Regions from separate parts of the Roseibium sp. JB4-4 genome, predicted to be linked through region 3. Evidence: predicted binding sites of a transcription regulator. Region 3 holds the regulator's gene; each other region holds the start of a gene.

The links. Region 3 encodes PhoB, which activates phosphate uptake and scavenging genes when phosphate is short. Its sites were predicted from a motif close to TGTCATNNANCTGTCAT; they were not measured.
Region 1: ppk2 (polyphosphate kinase 2) is a predicted target of PhoB. The motif match lies at 1,818-1,834, and genes of this name have one in related genera.
Region 2: ACZ1HV_RS06705 (calcineurin-like phosphoesterase C-terminal domain-containing protein) is a predicted target of PhoB. The motif match lies at 1,978-1,994, and genes of this name have one in related genera.
Region 4: ACZ1HV_RS06390 (PhoX family protein) is a predicted target of PhoB. The motif match lies at 2,039-2,055, and genes of this name have one in related genera.

Annotation. Positions count from the first base shown of each region.
Region 1 covers NZ_CM146333.1:4,386,176-4,390,388, forward strand. The annotation lists gene ACZ1HV_RS20670 (PhzF family phenazine biosynthesis protein) at 1-534, shown strand, start outside; gene ppk2 (polyphosphate kinase 2) at 723-1,799, opposite strand; gene ACZ1HV_RS20680 (DUF6505 family protein) at 2,055-2,531, opposite strand; gene ACZ1HV_RS20685 (biotin/lipoate--protein ligase family protein) at 2,535-3,251, opposite strand; gene ACZ1HV_RS20690 (Mrp/NBP35 family ATP-binding protein) at 3,232-4,213, opposite strand, start outside.
Region 2 covers NZ_CM146333.1:1,445,425-1,449,637, forward strand. The annotation lists gene ACZ1HV_RS06690 (LacI family DNA-binding transcriptional regulator) at 1-645, shown strand, start outside; gene ACZ1HV_RS06695 (helix-turn-helix transcriptional regulator) at 748-1,440, opposite strand; gene ACZ1HV_RS06700 (VOC family protein) at 1,453-1,827, opposite strand; gene ACZ1HV_RS06705 (calcineurin-like phosphoesterase C-terminal domain-containing protein) at 2,114-4,057, shown strand; gene ACZ1HV_RS06710 (HupE/UreJ family protein) at 4,137-4,213, shown strand, end outside.
Region 3 covers NZ_CM146333.1:1,861,700-1,865,912, forward strand. The annotation lists gene ACZ1HV_RS08535 (aspartate aminotransferase family protein) at 1-728, opposite strand, end outside; gene ACZ1HV_RS08540 (GcrA family cell cycle regulator) at 1,171-1,707, shown strand; gene phoB (phosphate regulon transcriptional regulator PhoB) at 1,793-2,491, opposite strand; gene phoU (phosphate signaling complex protein PhoU) at 2,565-3,263, opposite strand; gene pstB (phosphate ABC transporter ATP-binding protein PstB) at 3,298-4,059, opposite strand; gene pstA (phosphate ABC transporter permease PstA) at 4,107-4,213, opposite strand, start outside.
Region 4 covers NZ_CM146333.1:1,376,747-1,380,959, forward strand. The annotation lists gene ACZ1HV_RS06390 (PhoX family protein) at 61-1,959, opposite strand; gene soxR (redox-sensitive transcriptional activator SoxR) at 2,167-2,673, opposite strand; gene ACZ1HV_RS06400 (VOC family protein) at 2,772-3,161, shown strand; gene ACZ1HV_RS06405 (HlyD family secretion protein) at 3,213-4,213, opposite strand, start outside.

The sequences.
Region 1 (4,213 bases), 2.5 Mb from region 3:
TTGCGCCAGCCATTGCCGAAATTTGACCTGTGCGAAGTCAGCTTGCAGGACGTCGCGGCATATCTGGGTCTGGAAACTGGCTCTCTCAAACGTGTTTCCACCGCGTCGACCGCACTTCGTCATGTCTTTGTGCAAATCGAAGACCTGGAAACCCTTGCATCCATTCGCCCCGACGAAGCTGCTTTGCGTGCCTATTGCCGAGACTTTGCCATCGACACCATCGGAGTCTGGTGCTCCACCTACAAGGGACTTGGCAAGGTCAAACTTCGTTTGAGAGACCTTTGTCATGGGGTTGGGGATCCGGAGGAAGCTGCCAGTGGCACAACAAACAGTGCGCTTGCGTGCGAATTGGTCCGGTCCAGATACCTGACGCCGGGCGCGTCCGGTCAAGCGGTTGTCGTTGCAGAGCAAGGTGTTGAAATGGGAAGACCGAGCATTGTTCGCACAGTGCTGAACACCTCAAGCGGCGATATTACCGATGTCAGCGTCGGAGGTTATGCAGCGCTGCGAATGCGCGGCGACGTCGTTCTTTGACGAAGGTGCTTTTCGAAGCAAATCGAAAAGACCCGCGAAGCCATATTTCCACTTCGCGGGTCTTTCAAAAGGCAACTTCATGCGCATTCGTTTCAGCGCCGGTCCCCTGGTGAGGCCGTCGCTGGTCCGTGTTTACCGAACAACCTTCAGCCAACCTCAATCGGTGCTGTTACCGGCATTAAATTGCTTCATAGAGCGGTAAGGTCGGCTCCATCTGCTACACGCTTGTCCTTCAGCTCCGGGTGCAGGGTTTTGCCGAGAATATGAGTATCCTTGCCGATTACGTGCTGACCTGAGCCCACGATAAGTGGATCCGGTTCACCAACAATCCTTCTGTCCTTGTCCGGATAGGGGAGCGAATTCAGAAAGTGCTCCATACAGTTAAGCCTTGCACGTTTCTTGTCATCGGATTTGACGATGGACCATGGTGCATCAGCGGTGTCAGTGTAGAAGAACATTGCCTCCTTGGCTTCCGTGTAATCGTCCCATTTGTCGAGGGAAGCCATGTCGATCGGCGATAGTTTCCATTGTTTCAGTGGATCTGTCTTGCGCTGGTTGAACCGGCGACGCTGTTCGGTCTGGGTTACGGAGAACCAGTATTTGTAGAGAAGAATCCCGTCGCGGACGAACATGCGCTCAATTTCCGGGCATTGGCGCATGAATTCCAGATACTGAGACGGCGAGCAAAACCCCATCACCCGTTCAACGCCGGCGCGGTTGTACCAGGATCTGTCGAACAGGATCATTTGACCGGCTGTCGGCAGGTGCTCGATGTAGCGCTGGAAATACCACTGACTCATTTCACTTTCAGTTGGCTTTTGCAGCGCGACAACACTTGCACCACGCGGGTTCAGATGTTCGGTAAAGCGCTTGATCGTGCCTCCTTTTCCTGCGGCATCACGACCTTCGAACAAGATCACCACACGCTGGCCCGTTTCCTGGATCCATTTCTGCGCCTTTAGAAGCTCAGCCTGGAGTTTCGCCTTTCGCTTTTCGTAAGCGGCCCGCCGCATCTTTGTGGCGTAGGGGTATTCCCCCGTTTCAAAGACGTGAGAGATCGCCTCGGAGTTGTGACGCATTTCAGCAAGGTGATGACGAAGCTCAGGGCCAGTGGAATTGGTTCTGGAATTAGCTGCGGGTTGTTTGTTTGGTGCAGCTGGGGGTTGGCGAGGTTTGCTCTTGCTGGCTGCCTTTGTAGCGGTAGAATTGGCGGGTTGTGCAGCGCCGTTTTTGGGAGTGGTTTTCTTAGTCTGCGTTTCTGTCACGTGTGTCTCCTCGTCTGAATGACGGGTTGGTAACACGGAAGATCGTGGCAAGCATTGATGCCAATCAACTCAGAAGTGATGCAGGAATTGGTAATTCGTATTAGGTAAGTTTCTCTGAAAGTTAAGTTTTTGTTTATTGTTTACTAGAGAGATGTTTGTGGTGTTGCACCTGCAGCTAACTGCCCAGAGCGCTGTTGCCACATCCGGACTACGCTTTGAAACAGGTATTCCCGACTTGCCGCATCTGGTCTGGGCTTAGTCCATGTCTCCGTGCATCGCGACCATATCGAGCTCTGCAGCGGGTGCTTCTATGGTTCGAAAACTCTCTCTCACACCGTCGTCAGTCAGCTCCCGCTGCACGGCAATCAATGTGTTCTCTGGATGCTCTTCACACAGCTCGGCCATATAGGTCAGCTCTTCTGTTGCGACGCCTCTGGCTGCCTCTACGGAAGGGGCCCCGTAAACGTCGACAAAATGCTGGGCAAGCCTGTCGGCGAGACTGGCAAACTCAGTGTCTTCAACAGGGGTTACGGCCACAAACGTAACCCGTCCGAAGGTTTCCAGTCCGAGCCAGCCATTTGAAAAGGCCTGGCGGGCTTTGCCGGAGAGGTCAGCTTCGGTCCAGTCTGAAAATTCGAATCCCCCCGACAGGCAATATTCACCGGTTCGTGCAGGCGAAAAGAAAACGTTGCGGTCACTGTCGTCGAGATGAATTGCGCGGGCAAGTTTCATGGCTCAGGTCTCCAGCCTACTTGAAAGCGGGATCAGTTTTGTTTCCCCATCGACGCGAAGCAGCAAACCGAAGTGTTCGTCGACGCCGACAAAGGTTCCGGACAGGCCATCGACGTCGATCTGCTCCCCCATATTCTGTGCAAGGGCACGCCAATCGGTGTGGACTGGCTGTGGGCCGTCTTCCAGCCAACGATTGATCCAGTAAAGCGTGTGGCGAACCCAGGCTTCGAGCAGATCCGTAGCGGCGATCTCGGCGCAGCCTTCTTCGGACAGATAAGTCCGGTCAGGCGCGTCTCCCGGGTTCCCATCAGAGCTCGCCATGTTGAGTTCAAGTCCGACAACAAGCCAATCCGGTTCTTCAGCCGGCTGTGCCGTGGACGCCTTGACCCGGAACCGTCCGCATAGGGCACCGTTTACTCTCATGCCACCATCCCATTGCAGGTGAACGGCGACCTCTGGCGGTGCCAGAGCTCCAAGAGCTGCCTGAAGTCCAAGGCCGCAAACCGGCAGCGCGGTCATGGCCGGCTCCAGCGGCATTTCAGGCGTGAAGATCAGACTTGCCTTAAAGACATTGCCAGTGAGGTTGTAAACAACAGTTCCGGCATCCGTTCCGGCAACGGCCAGAGCAGTTGCGCGTTCAAAGGGATCGATAGCTCCAGGAACGGCTTCGCCCTGAAAAAGGGGGGCAGCTGAACTTCGCTCACGCCTTGCCTCCCTCAACCAGTGTCTTTGCAAGCTGCCGAAATACGGAAGCTTCAGGCGCGTCCGGTGTCTTGACCGCAAGCGGTGTTCCACCGTCTCCGGCAAGGCGAATGTTCAAATGCAACGGTACTTCTGCCAGAAGCGGGACGCCCAGCTTTTCTGCCTCTGCAGCCACGCCTCCATGACCGAAAACGTGTTCCTCGTGACCGCAATTCGAGCAGATATGGGTCGACATGTTTTCGATCATCCCGACAATCGGCACATTCATTTGCTGGAACATGTCGATGCCCTTACGCGCATCCAGCAGTGCCACGTCTTGAGGCGTGGAAACAATGATGGCGCCATCGACAATGAACTTCTGGCTGAGTGTCATCTGGACATCGCCGGTACCGGGCGGCAAATCGACGATCAGGACATCCAGAGCACCCCATTGAACCTGAGACATCATTTGCTGAAGCGCGCCCATCAGCATCGGGCCGCGCCAGACGACGGCCTTATCGCCGGACGTCATCAATCCGATGGAAATCAGGGTAACCCCATGGTTGCGGAGCGGCAGGATCATCTGGCCGTCAGGCGAAGTCGGTCGTCCGGAGATCCCGAGCATCTTGGGCTGAGAGGGACCATAGACATCCGCGTCCAGCAACCCGACCTTGCGCCCTTCAGCTGCAAGAGCGCAGGCAAGATTTGCAGCGACGGTGGATTTGCCGACACCGCCCTTTCCGGATGCGATTGCAATCACCCTGTCAATTCCCGGAACCCTTTGAGGTCCCGAAGTGCCGGGTGCCTGTGGAATGGGCTTGATCGGTTGGGGTTCTTGCGGAGCCTGTTTGGGCGCTGGTTGTTCAGAATGGGACGTCATCACAATCTGAACGTCGCCACACCCTTCCAGCGCTTTCAGTGCCAGATTGGTATGAGCCTCAAGCTCTTCCATTTCCACCAAGCGTTTCGGGTCGATCTCCAAGACAAGCCGGACCGAGGTA
Region 2 (4,213 bases), 420 kb from region 3:
GACACTGCTGAATTGCGCAGTGCCATATCTCGCCTGACGGGCAAGCGGATTCCGGTCGTCACAATATTTACCGACATCACCGGTTCGCAAAAACTGGCATATGCGGGGTTGAGCAATGAGAACGCGGGGAGGACCGCGGCCTATCTCATGCTCAAACAGCTTGGCCCCGCGGACCGCGTTGTTCTGACAATCCTCAGTCAACTTGCCTTTCAGGGCGAAGAAGAACGGTATGACGGCTTCCGATCAGAGTTGAGCCGCTCGCGGCCTGATATTGAGGTTCTTGAAGCCAGTGGTGGCGGCGGCCTGAACACGGCGACAGAGCGCGCAGTTGCCGAGAAAATCCAGTCCGCCCCCAAAATTGCCGGCGTCTATTCCATGGGCGGTGGCAATCAAGCTGTATTGAAGGCTCTGGAACGCGCCGGAAAGACCCCATCGGTCTTCGTCGCGCATGATCTTGATGAAGACAATCTCGAGCTGCTTCGCGGTGAGAAGCTGACTTTCGTCCTTCACCACGACCTGCGCTCCGACATGAGAACGGCCTTTCGGCACATTATGGCATTTCATGGTATCGGGCCCGAGCCAGCCGCATCCCTCAGCGACATTCAAATCGTCACACCGGTCAATATTCCAATGGCTTTCAAGTGAGTTGAAGCTTTTTGTGCGCTCGAAAAACATGAAGAAATGTGTATGGCGGGAGATCGCAACTTGTCTGAGGTTCAACCGGACTGGAAGCGATTTGATGCGCAGTTACCGTCCCGGGTCCTTGCTCTCCATGGAGCGATAGAAGTCCTTCAAGGTCTTGCCGGGCTCCGCTTTGAACTTGTCGCCGGTCTCCCGCAATTCGGAAATACGATCGAGACGGAACATGCGGAAGTCATGGCGAAGTTCGCACCAGGCTACAAGTGTCCATACCTTGCCCCAGAACCAAAGGCCGAGAGGACGGACCACCCGGTCAGAGGCATCGCCTTTTCCATCGCGATAGGCGATCGAAAGGCGCTTGCGTGTGTCCGCAGCATTTTCAAGAAAATCGATATGTGACCTGACCTGTGGGGTCATCTCTGGCGCAAATGCGTGGATTTGCACCTCATTCTGCCTCACCCGCAGTTTGTCTGGCATGACGGCATCGATCTTGATCATGGCCTCTTCGGCAGCCCGGGCCATGGCTGCTCCACCCCAGGCGCGGATCAAACGTGCACCGGCAAGCAAGGCAACGATTTCATCTCGTGTGAACATGAGAGGCGGCAACTCGTAGCCATCTCGCATGATGTAGCCGACACCTGCAGCGCCCTCGATGGGCACACCGGAGGCCTGCAAGTCGGCAACATCGCGATAGATGGTGCGTTCCGATACTTCCAGCCATTCGGACAACTGTCGTGCCCGGACGAGCCGCCCGCCACGCAGATATTGAACGATCTGAAAAAGGCGGTCGGCACGTCTCATGCTGCAAGACCCTTAAGCAGCGAAAAGCCCGATGGAATTGCCATCCGGGTCGATACAATACGCAAATCGGCCTGCCGGAATTGCAATCGGGTCGGAGACGACTTCACCACCTGCTTTCGCAAAACGTTCCATGGTTTCCTCAAGCGTGTCAGGGCATGCAATATGTACAGTGGGCCCAGAGCCGTCGCCTGCCGGTTTGCCGGGATAAAGATGTCCTGCAATGCCATCCTGCTTGTTGGTCGTGAACATCGCGATATGGTTCGGTCCCATATCTGTAACAAGTTTGAGTTCGGTTTTGAAAACGTCATTGTAAAAACTGATTGCCTTGTCCAGATCCGTAACCGGAATCTCCATCCAAACAGTGAAATTGTCAGGAACAAATGTCATTGAAAGTCTCCTTGGCTGCAGTGACGTCAGGCACTCTAGCAAAGGGCTCCTGACAGCCTTCTGTCAGGAGAAACCGACAGGTACATCAACGGCAAGATTTTGTGTTCAGGCCCGAAAACGGGCCTCGTTCTAATGTGTCCCGTGCTGTTTGTGACGGTTCAACCACAATATGACATTGCGTGCGTGCGAACTGAAATATAACTTTAACGCGAATGCCAATCTTCCGTCACCGTGTGCTTGCAGAGTGCCCTGGCTGATCTTCAGCTCATTCCCTGCGGAGGCTCTCATGAGAAAACTTACCCAGGTCCTGCTTTTGGCGGGCACCAGCGTCATGGCATCCAGTGCGATTGCCAAGGATGCCGGATATACTGGCGAAATTGATGTCGTGCATGGCGACAGTTCTGCTGACATGGCAACCGGAAGAATATTTTTGGATACCAACCGCAATTCCAGACTGGACGCTGGAGAGACCGGACTGGCCGGCGTTCTTGTCTCAAACGGGCGCGAGGTCGTCGCAACCGGTGAAGACGGTTCCTACTCTTTGCCCGCCTATGACGACATGAACCTTTTCATCACGAAACCGGCAGGCTACATGACGCCAGTCAGCGACGACATGGTTCCGCAGTTCAGCTATGTGCACAAGGTCGCCGGTTCGGCCGATCTGCGGTTTGGCGGTATCGAGCCAACGGGGCCTCTGCCTCAATCGGTCAATTTTCCGCTTGTGGAAGATCCGGTCGGCGATGAATTTCAGTGTCTCGTTTTCGGCGATACACAGCCGTATTCCAACCAGGAAGTTTCCTATGTCCGCCAGACGGTGGGCAAGCTTTTGGCTAACCGTGACAACAGTGCCACCCAGTGCCTGCTGTTTCAGGGTGACGTCATGGGTGACGACCTTTCGCTTTATCCGCGCTTCAAAAAGATTGTCGCCACGGGCGGCGTGCCGCAATACTACGTTGCCGGCAACCATGACCTTGACTTTGATGCCAAATCCGATGCCGACAGCTTTGACACCTTTCGCCGCGAATTCGGACCCGAATACTATTCCTTCGACATAGGTCAGGTGCATTTCGTCGTTCTCGACGACGTGCGCTACCCCTGCAACGGTGTTGACGCCCACGAATTCTGTGACCTGTCGGCCAAGCCTTCCTACAACGGCGTCATCTCCGAACGTCAGCTGGAATGGCTGAAAAACGATCTTGCCAATGTGCCGGAAGACAAGCTGATCGTTCTAAGCGCTCACATACCATTCGTGACCTATACGGATGCAACCGCCCAGAAGCACCAGGTCGACAATCTCGACAAGCTCTACGAGCTGATAGGTGACAGACCCGCGCTTGGGCTCTCGGGCCATACACACACAACAGAACAGATCCTGCCGGGCGAATTTTACAAAGGCTGGGAAGAAGCTACGGGGACCGGGCCTGCCAAATTTCATCAGATCGTCACCGGTGCGGTCTCCGGCTCCTGGTGGGCAGGTGACCTGAACAACAGCGGAGTTCCCCACGCGACACAGCGTCTTGGCTCCCCGCGCGGATACTACGTGCTGGATTTCGCAGGCTCTGACTATGTCGATACCTATATGACCTTCGAAGGCGAGGAAGACGATCAGCTTCACGTCTCTTTCAACACACCCCGCTTTCGTGATTGGGCAGAAAAGCTTGTCAGCTTCACGAACCAAAACGACATCCCCAGCGACATCACGCCTCCGGTTACCGTCAATGACCTGGGAGACATGGACATGTTGACGAAGGAGGACCTCTCCGGAACGACGTATGTCGCCATCAACGTCTGGAACGGTTCGAAGGAAAGCCAGGTATCCTTCTCCATCAATGGTGGCGACCCGATTGAGGCAGAGCGCACGCAAAAGGGTGAAGGAGAGGAAGCATTCGAAGGTCCGACCTATTCCGATCCTCTGGCGATGGCCAAGCAATCCACCAATGGACGTCAGGCCGTACGCAGCACAGACGGGGGCGAAGCAACCGCCGGCTACCGCACCTGGCAGGGCCTGCAATGGGCCGGTATTGCCGGCCCGTTCCAGGACTGGATGCTCACCACAAAATCAAACCATCTCTGGCGAGCCGAGTTGCCCTCGGATTTACCGGCGGGCGTTCACACGCTGAACATTCGCACAACAGACCGTTACGGGCGCACGTTCAATCAAACCAAAACTTTCGAGGTCGTGGATGAATTGCCGCAAATGACCTGGCAAGAGAAATTCTGGAATGAATAGCCGGTAAAAACCGGTAAGCTGCAACATAGACTGCCCGGGTGCCGTTGAAGCGCTCGGGCCCATTCGACGGACCGCCCCTATGCCTCAGAGCCACAAGTGCACCAGCGCGCTTAACTTTGTTTTCTTCAGCCTGTTTCTTGTCCTGGCGATACTGCT
Region 3 (4,213 bases):
GCAACAGCCATGATGTCCGGCTCAATGCCGCTCCACTCATGAGCAAAAAATTTGCCCGTGCGCCCGACGCCTGTCTGGATTTCGTCCAGGATCAACAAGATACCTTGATCGTCACACAGCTGGCGCACGGCACGCAGGAAGTCCGTCGGGATCTCCCGAATACCGCCCTCACCCTGGACAGGTTCAAGCGCAATCGCCGCCGTCTGCGGTCCGAGAGCCTCCTTGAGAGCATCCAGATCGTTTGCAGGCACTTGATCGAAACCCGGTGCCTTCGGGCCAAATCCTTCCAGATATTTGGCTTGGCCGCCCGCGGCGATGGTCCCCAGTGTCCGGCCGTGGAACGCTCCCTCGAACGTGACGATATGGTAGCGTTCCGGCTGTCCTTTGTCGAAATGGTACCTGCGCGCGCACTTGATGGCGGCTTCCATCGCTTCAGCGCCGGAATTCACAAAAAGCACCTTTTCGGCAAAAGAAGCGTCGCAAAGGCGCTGCGCAAGGCGCTCACCCTCCGGTATCTGATGAAGGTTGGACACGTGCCACAGTTTTGCGGCCTGCTCCTGTAGCGCCGACACCAGGTGCGGATGGCTATGCCCGATGGAATTGACAGCAATACCGGAACCGCAATCGAGGAATCGTCGGCCGTCTTTCGTAACAAGCCAGACACCTTCCCCATGATCAAACGACAGGTTCGATCTTGCGTAGTTACCGAATAATGCAGTCTTGGACATAACCTCTTTTGTCTCCTTAAGAACGCCTGCACGAAGGTGACGTTCGCGCCCGACAGGAGCAACGATGTCACAGTTACTGTGTCAGGCCAAAATGCAACATGCCGCCCCGAAGAGGCGGCACGCTGCGGTTTTCTTATACACCCCCGGCCCCAAGGCCTGTCAATGGAAATGGCGCTTCGCCGCAACCTGCAGCCCCTGAGCGCAGATTCAGCAAAAGTCTCAAGGGTCTCGCCATACTTGGGGAAAAGTCGCTTCATCCCCAATTGGTTTTGGGCGAATGGTTGCCTGACAAATTAACGTTATTGTAACCTCTTGATATTCAAACACGAGATCTCGTGGGGCTAATCATTCTTAGGCACTAGATATGCCATATCAGGCGTGCCTGCGCATGCCAAGCACGGGGTTAATGGCCGGCAAAACGGTCAAATGAAAAGGTGCGGCAATGAGTTGGACAGACGAACGGGTTGAGCTTCTCAAAAAGCTTTGGAGCGATGGCTTGAGTGCAAGTCAGATTGCGGGTGAGCTGGGTGGCGTAACCCGGAACGCCGTCATCGGCAAAGTACACCGACTTGGATTGTCAGGTCGCGCAAAGTCCTCCTCGTCCAGCAGCAAACCTCGTCGTCCGCGCACAAGCGCGCCCGCAGCCGGGACTTCGGCACCCAAAAAACCGACACCTCAACCACAGACTATTGGGGCGACGGCGCTGAAGGCCGACATTGCACCAACACCCATCGTCGAAGCAGAGCCTGACCTTGAGCCGATCGCAGAGCTGATCCCGATTTCCGAACGCGCGTCGATCCTGACCCTGACCGAACGGACATGCAAATGGCCGATTGGCGATCCGGCAACCGATGACTTTTACTTCTGCGGCCGCCAATCCGACGCAGGTGTTCCCTACTGCGCGCACCATTGTAAAATCGCCTATCAACCGGTTGCAGACCGCCGCCGTGATCGCAAAGTGATCGCCCGCGCAGGATAGCGGTCAAGCAGCAGCAAAAATGCAAAGCCCGCCAGATTGGCGGGCTTTTTTGTTGTGATTTTTGCACCTGGAATTCGTCACTTCATCATGCAACCACCGAAAACTGATCGTTGAATGCATAGCCGGCACCGCGGACCGTTCGGATCGGGTCTCTTGCCTTGCCCTTATTCAGAGCCTTGCGGAGGCGGCCAACGTGAACATCAACGGTCCGCTCGTCGACATAGACATCATGCCCCCAAACACCGTCAAGCAGTTGCTCACGCGAGAAAACCCGTCCGGGTGAGGTCATGAGAAATTCCAGCAGACGGAATTCCGTCGGCCCAAGGTGGACTTCTTTCGCATTCCTGCGAACCCTGTGCGTTTCACGGTCCAGTTCGATATCTCCGGACCGGAGCATTGTAGACACAACTTCAGGACTTGCCCGGCGCAAGATTGCGCGGACCCGCGCCATCAATTCAGGTACGGAAAACGGTTTGACCACATAGTCGTCCGCCCCTGTCGACAGTCCTCTGATACGCTCTGCCTCTTCACCGCGCGCCGTCAGCATAATGACGGGCAATCGCTCGGTGTCTTCCCTGGCTCTCAAGCGCCGACACAACTCGATCCCAGACAGGCCCGGAAGCATCCAGTCGAGCAGCAAAAGGTCCGGCACGCTTTCCCGCAACCGAATTTCTGCCTCATCGCCACGAATACACGATTCAACCGTGTATCCTTCGGCTTCCAGATTGTATCTCAACAGAAGACTAAGCGGTTCTTCGTCTTCAACGATGAGCACCTTCGGCATACATCTCGCTCCATGTCATGCAGCAGGCGCAGCCGCGCCGGCTGGATCATTTTTCCGCAAGTTCGTTCGGCGACTAAGAAACGCTGGTGGTTTCGTCCAGCTTGGTCCGTTCTTCCGGCAGCCGGTCACCGGTCACCATGTAAAAGACGTTTTCAGCAATGTTGGTCGCGTGATCACCAATGCGTTCAATGTTCTTTGCGCAGAAAAGGAGATGGACACACTGCGTGATAACCCTTGGATCTTCCATCATGTAGGTCAGCAGCTCGCGGAACAGCGATGTATAGATTGCGTCCACTTCCGCATCGGCTTCCTGCACGCGTTTCGCGGCTTCCGGGTCCTTGCGGGTATAGGCGTCCAGGACCTGCTTCAGCTGGTTCAGCGCAAGCTCGGTCATGTGCTCGACACCTATCGCAAGCTTTTTGGAACCGAGGCTGTTGTCGATTGCAATGGCGCGTTTTGCAACGTTCTTGGCCAGGTCGCCAACGCGTTCCAGATCATTGGCGATACGCGTGGCGGCCGTAATTTCCCGCAGGTCCTGACCCATGGGCTGACGGCGCGCGATCATTTCGATCAGCTTTGCTTCCACTTCCTGATGCAACGTATCAAGCCGTTCATCCTGGGCAATGGTGGTTTTGGCCAATTCCAGGTCCCGTGACACCAGAGCAGAAACGGCATCGGCGAAAGCCTTTTCGGCCAAGCCGCCCATTTCAGCGACCTTGCCAGCCATTTCTGTCAGTTCTTCGTCATAGGCAGAGACTGTATGTTCAGACATACTTTGTCCTCTTTAGTAATCTCGAAAGAATTTCTTAGCCGAAGCGGCCAGTTATATAATCCTGAGTACGCTTGTCTTTCGGGTTTGTGAAGATGTCCTGTGTCGGACCCTCTTCAACCAGAATGCCAAGGTGGAAGAACGCCGTACGCTGGGACACACGCGCTGCCTGCTGCATGGAGTGCGTCACAATCACGATCGTATAGTTCTCGCGCAGTTCGTCGATCAGCTCTTCCACCTTCGCGGTCGCAATCGGATCCAAAGCCGAACACGGCTCGTCCATGAGGATCACTTCAGGACTGACGGCAATCGCCCGGGCAATACATAGACGCTGCTGCTGACCGCCGGACATGCCGGTTCCGGGCTCATCCAGCCGGTTCTTCACCTCTTCCCAGAGACCTGCCTTTTGCAGGCTGGAAGAGACGATGTCATCGAGTTCTGACTTGTTTTTTGCCAGACCATGAATGCGCGGACCGTAGGCGATGTTGTCATAAATCGACTTCGGAAACGGGTTCGGTTTCTGGAACACCATGCCGACCTTGGCGCGCAACTGCACCGGATCGACCTTGGGATCGTAGATGTCTTCGCCGTCAATCTTGATCGAGCCTTCGACTCGGCAAATGTCGATGGTGTCGTTCATACGATTGATAGTCCGCAGAAACGTCGACTTGCCACAACCTGATGGGCCGATAAAGGCCGTCACCGAACGTGGCTGGATTTCAATGTCCACGTCCTTGATGGCCTGGTTGTCGCCGTAATAGACCTGAACCTTGTTTGCAGAGATTTTGCTATCGGTCATTTTAATCGCCTGTTCAATGTTCGGCATCTCGTTCATCGCATCAATCCTCACCAGCGGCGTTCAAACCTGCGGCGCAGGATGATCGCGAGAATGTTCATTGTGAGCAGGAAGATCAGCAGGACGATGATACCGCCCCAGGCTTTTTCGTAGAATG
Region 4 (4,213 bases), 480 kb from region 3:
GAGAAACAAAAGCGCGCCGGTTTCCGGCGCGCTTCTTTTTCACGCTGAGTTTGTCCGGCGCTAGCCGATCAGCGCATTGTCTGCACGCTTTACCGCGATGACGGACGAGCGAGCCAATTTGCCTTCACCGTCAGGGAACGGTGCTGCTGGGTGCTGCACGCCGACAAAGAGCGTACGCCGGTCGGCCGACCATGTAATTCCAGTGACTTCAGATCCATAAGGAACAGTCATGAAGCGCTCGATCTGGCCGGTAACCGGATCGCCAACCAGCATCTGGTTGTTGCCCATGCCGGCAAAGTCGCCCTCATTCTTGTAGTTTCCGTCAGTCTGTATCCACAAGAGACCGGAAGAGTCGAACATCATGCCGTCCGGCGAGTTGAACATGTTACCCGCGTTGACATTGTCCGAGCCGGCATATGGGGTTCCGGCATGGACATCCGGGTTCCCGGCCATAACATAAAGATCCCATTTGAATTTGGTATCTGCATGATCATCGTTTTCGGGATACCAACGGACGATCTGGCCGAAGTTGTTCTCCTCACGCGGGTTCGGACCGTTAACCGCGGTGTCGTCACCGCCGGCATTCGGCTTCACGCCCCTGTTCTTGTTGTTGGTCAGCGCGCAATACGCTTCAACGGCAACCGGATTGACGGCAACCCATTCAGGACGGTCCATTGTTGTCGCCCCCACCTTGGAAGCGGCCATCCGGGTGAAGACCGAGATTTCCTCAAGACTCATTTCGGTCGTTTCCGGGGTCAGGGCCATCCACTCGCCAGTTCCGTCATCTGCAAATTTGGCAACGTGCAGGACACCATCATCCAAAAGGCCGTCTGTCGGCACGCCCGGTGTGTAGGTGCCGTTGGAGACAAACTTGTAAAGAAACTCACCCCGCTCATCATCTCCCATATAGACGATGACCTGACCGTTGGGTGCCAGCGCACAAGCCGCATTTTCGTGTTTGAAACGTCCAAGCGCCGAGCGTTTTACAGGCGTTGATGCCGGATCAGAGGGATCAATTTCGACGATATAGCCAGCACGGCGCGGCTCGTTGATGTTTTTGGAAATGTCGAAGCGATCATCGAACTTCTCGTAGGAATAGCGGCTTTCCGCTGCAATACCATAACGTTTGAAGTCTTCGGGAAGCTCAATCTCAGGATCTGTGGACCCGAAATAGCCGTTGAAGTTTTCCTCGCAGGTCAGATAAGTGCCCCACGGCGTCTTGCCTGCACCGCAATTGTTGAAGGTTCCGAGAGACCGGGTTCCAGTCGGATCGGCCTCCGTCTTCAATAGATCATGACCAGCAGCCGGACCGGAAATCGCCATTTCCGTGTTGTGCGTGATGCGGCGGTTGAACGGGCTGTCGACGACCACGCGCCAGCCATTTTCGCCTTCTTCCACTTCCATTACGGTAACGCCTTGGAAGTTTTGAAGCATGCGGACATCTTCCGCCGTTTGCGGTGTGCCATCTTCGGTATGCGGCAGATTGATCTTCGGGTTCACATACTCGCTGTTCACCGCGATGATCTGCTTGTCGCCGATGGCAAAAAGCTCCATGCCATCAGTGTTTTCACCGAAAACCTTGTCAGAAGAACTGATCGGGACACCGGCTTCATGCGAGAAATCATGCGCGTCAGAAACGAGCTTGTCTCCCCATTTCACCAGAATGTCCCATGTGTAACCTTCAGGAACATGAACCGTGCTGTCGGTCGCAATGCCAACCGGGCTGAATGCGAAGCGTCCGGCATCCTGTGCCCTTGCGGAGGTGGAATTCATGAGGCTCGCACCAGTGCCAAGGCCCATGACGGCGGCGCCGGACCCGAATGCCACCAGGCCCCCGAGAAAACCGCGCCGAGAAAGACCGGATTCGACGACCTTGTCGAAATCTGTCGTTTCAGAGGTAGGACGAACCATTTCGTCCCATTCGTCCCAGGAAAGATCGTCCTTGTTGATATGATCCATAGTGGCTCTCCATCGGATGGCTAAAGTGAAACGCATCGTTGCGCACACCACGCATTAAATGGGTCCACGTGACAGAGCGATGACGGGCAGATGACAGATGGATTACAACGGTGATTTGGAGTTGTGGGACGCAGCATGGCCGCCCCTCAAAGCGTTGATAAGGCCAAAGAAATGTCTTTAGCCCGCCAGAGAAACACTGATGCCAAATTATTTTTTCTGCCGGCCGGGTCGGTTCAGGCCGGCGGCTCTCTCAATGACATCGGGATCAGGCAGATCTCCAAGGAGATAACGCGGTCCCCGGCCATGTCGGGACGCGGCATCACCGGCGTTGTAAAGCTGGCATGACTTCATCGACAGGCACCCACATCCGATACATGCATCCAACTTGTCCCTCAACGTCGTCATGCGCTCAATCCGATCATCCAGGTGCCGGCGAAAGTCCCTTCCGATACGTGTCCAATCTGCCTTTGTTGGCGCCCTGCCCTCTGGTAGCCGTTTCAGCTGACCAGCGATTTCTCCAATTGAAAAACCGAATTCCTGTGCAACCAGGACAAAGGACAGCCTTCGGATATCCGCGCGCAAGAATCGCCTTTGCCCACCTTCATTTCTCACGGGATGTACCAGTCCCTTTTCCTCGTAAAACCGGATCGCCGACACCGAGAGACCGGTTCTGCTCGCAAGTTCACCAATACTGAGAAGATCACTTCCTCGCATAACCCTATTCAATTTTTCTCTTTTCTCTCTTGACCTCAACTTAACTTGAGGAATTATCTCCAGTGTCCCGATCAAGTCAATCTGAGAAAGGACACCAGATGAGCACCCCCTTTTTGGAACATGTGAACGTCACCGTGAGCGATCCGGAAGCGACCGCAAAGCGGCTTGAAACGTGGTTTGGATGGAAAGTTCGCTGGAAAGGTGCAGCGAAAGACGGTGGCACCACCTATCACATAGGCAACGAAACCAGTTATGTGGCGGCCTATACACCTGCGCACACGACAGAGGCGGTGAAGGAAAGCAGCTATTCCCGCCACGGCGGCCTCAACCACATTGCCGTTGTCGTGGACGACTTGGATGCCACGGAAGAGCGCATAAAGGCTGGAGGTTACAAGACCCACAATCACGGTGACTACGAACCGGGCCGCCGCTTCTATTTCGACGATGATGACGGTATCGAATTTGAAATCGTCAGCTATTCCAGCTGACGCCCAGGACCGGGATCGGGCGGCGAGAGCCGCCCGATCCGGACTGCCTGTTTAGTGCCCAGACAGTACAAGTGTTCTGATCGGGTACTGGATAGCCTGACTGCGCAAAATGATGGCATGCACCAGTCCAACAGTGTCGACCACATGCAGGAAAACATACTGCGCTGTCGTCAAGTCCTTGTCCTCCAGAAGCCTGTCGTGATTGCTGGTATAGGCATTCACTTCACAACTTGCGCCCGGTGGCAGCTTGTCGAGGCCGCCTTCATACAAGGGCTCAAGGATCGCTGTAACGGTCGATGTTTCCGACGCCTTGGTCGCATCCACAAGCTGGCTACCCGTGCTGACCTGACCAGCAGCAATTTCAGACTGAACATCAGCCACGACCAACGGGATGATGGTGAATGGAACGGCGGGACAAAAAGCTTCAGCAACCATTCCCCGTTTGATGACCTGAGCCTCGACCTGCCCGAAACCGGCAACAATCCGCTCCTGCACTGAATCGTGGGGAATGAGGATTCCCGCCGGGCGCATCAAAGGATTGACGATCTCGCCGGGACGCAGCACGAATTGGGTGACCATGCCGTCGACACCGGCATAAACGGTCATTTTCCCCAATTCGACTTCAGCTTCTTCAAGCTTTGCCTCTGCGCTTGAAAGCTTTGCGGGAAGCGCAACGTTGATCTTGGTTTCAGCAAGGTCCTTGTTTGCTTTCGCAGCCTCGAGTGCACCCGTGCGGGAATCAACCGTGTTCTGCAGCTTTTCCAGGTCACGCTCACTGACGACATTCGCATTGCGTTCGAACAATTCCTGTCGTGTATCAAGCTCGTCCTGGGCCTGTTTCAATGAAGCTACAGCCTGGTCAACCTGTGCGGACGCGACCGCAAGCTCGCCCTCTGCCAGGGCGATTTCACCCTTGATCTCCTCAACCTGCTGCTTCGCGGTTACGACATCGGCTTCCTGCCGACTGCTGTCCAACTTGAAGATTGGTGCACCAGCCTTGATCTCCGTCTCAAGTTCGTTGGGAACGAATATCTCTTCGACCCGACCGGACG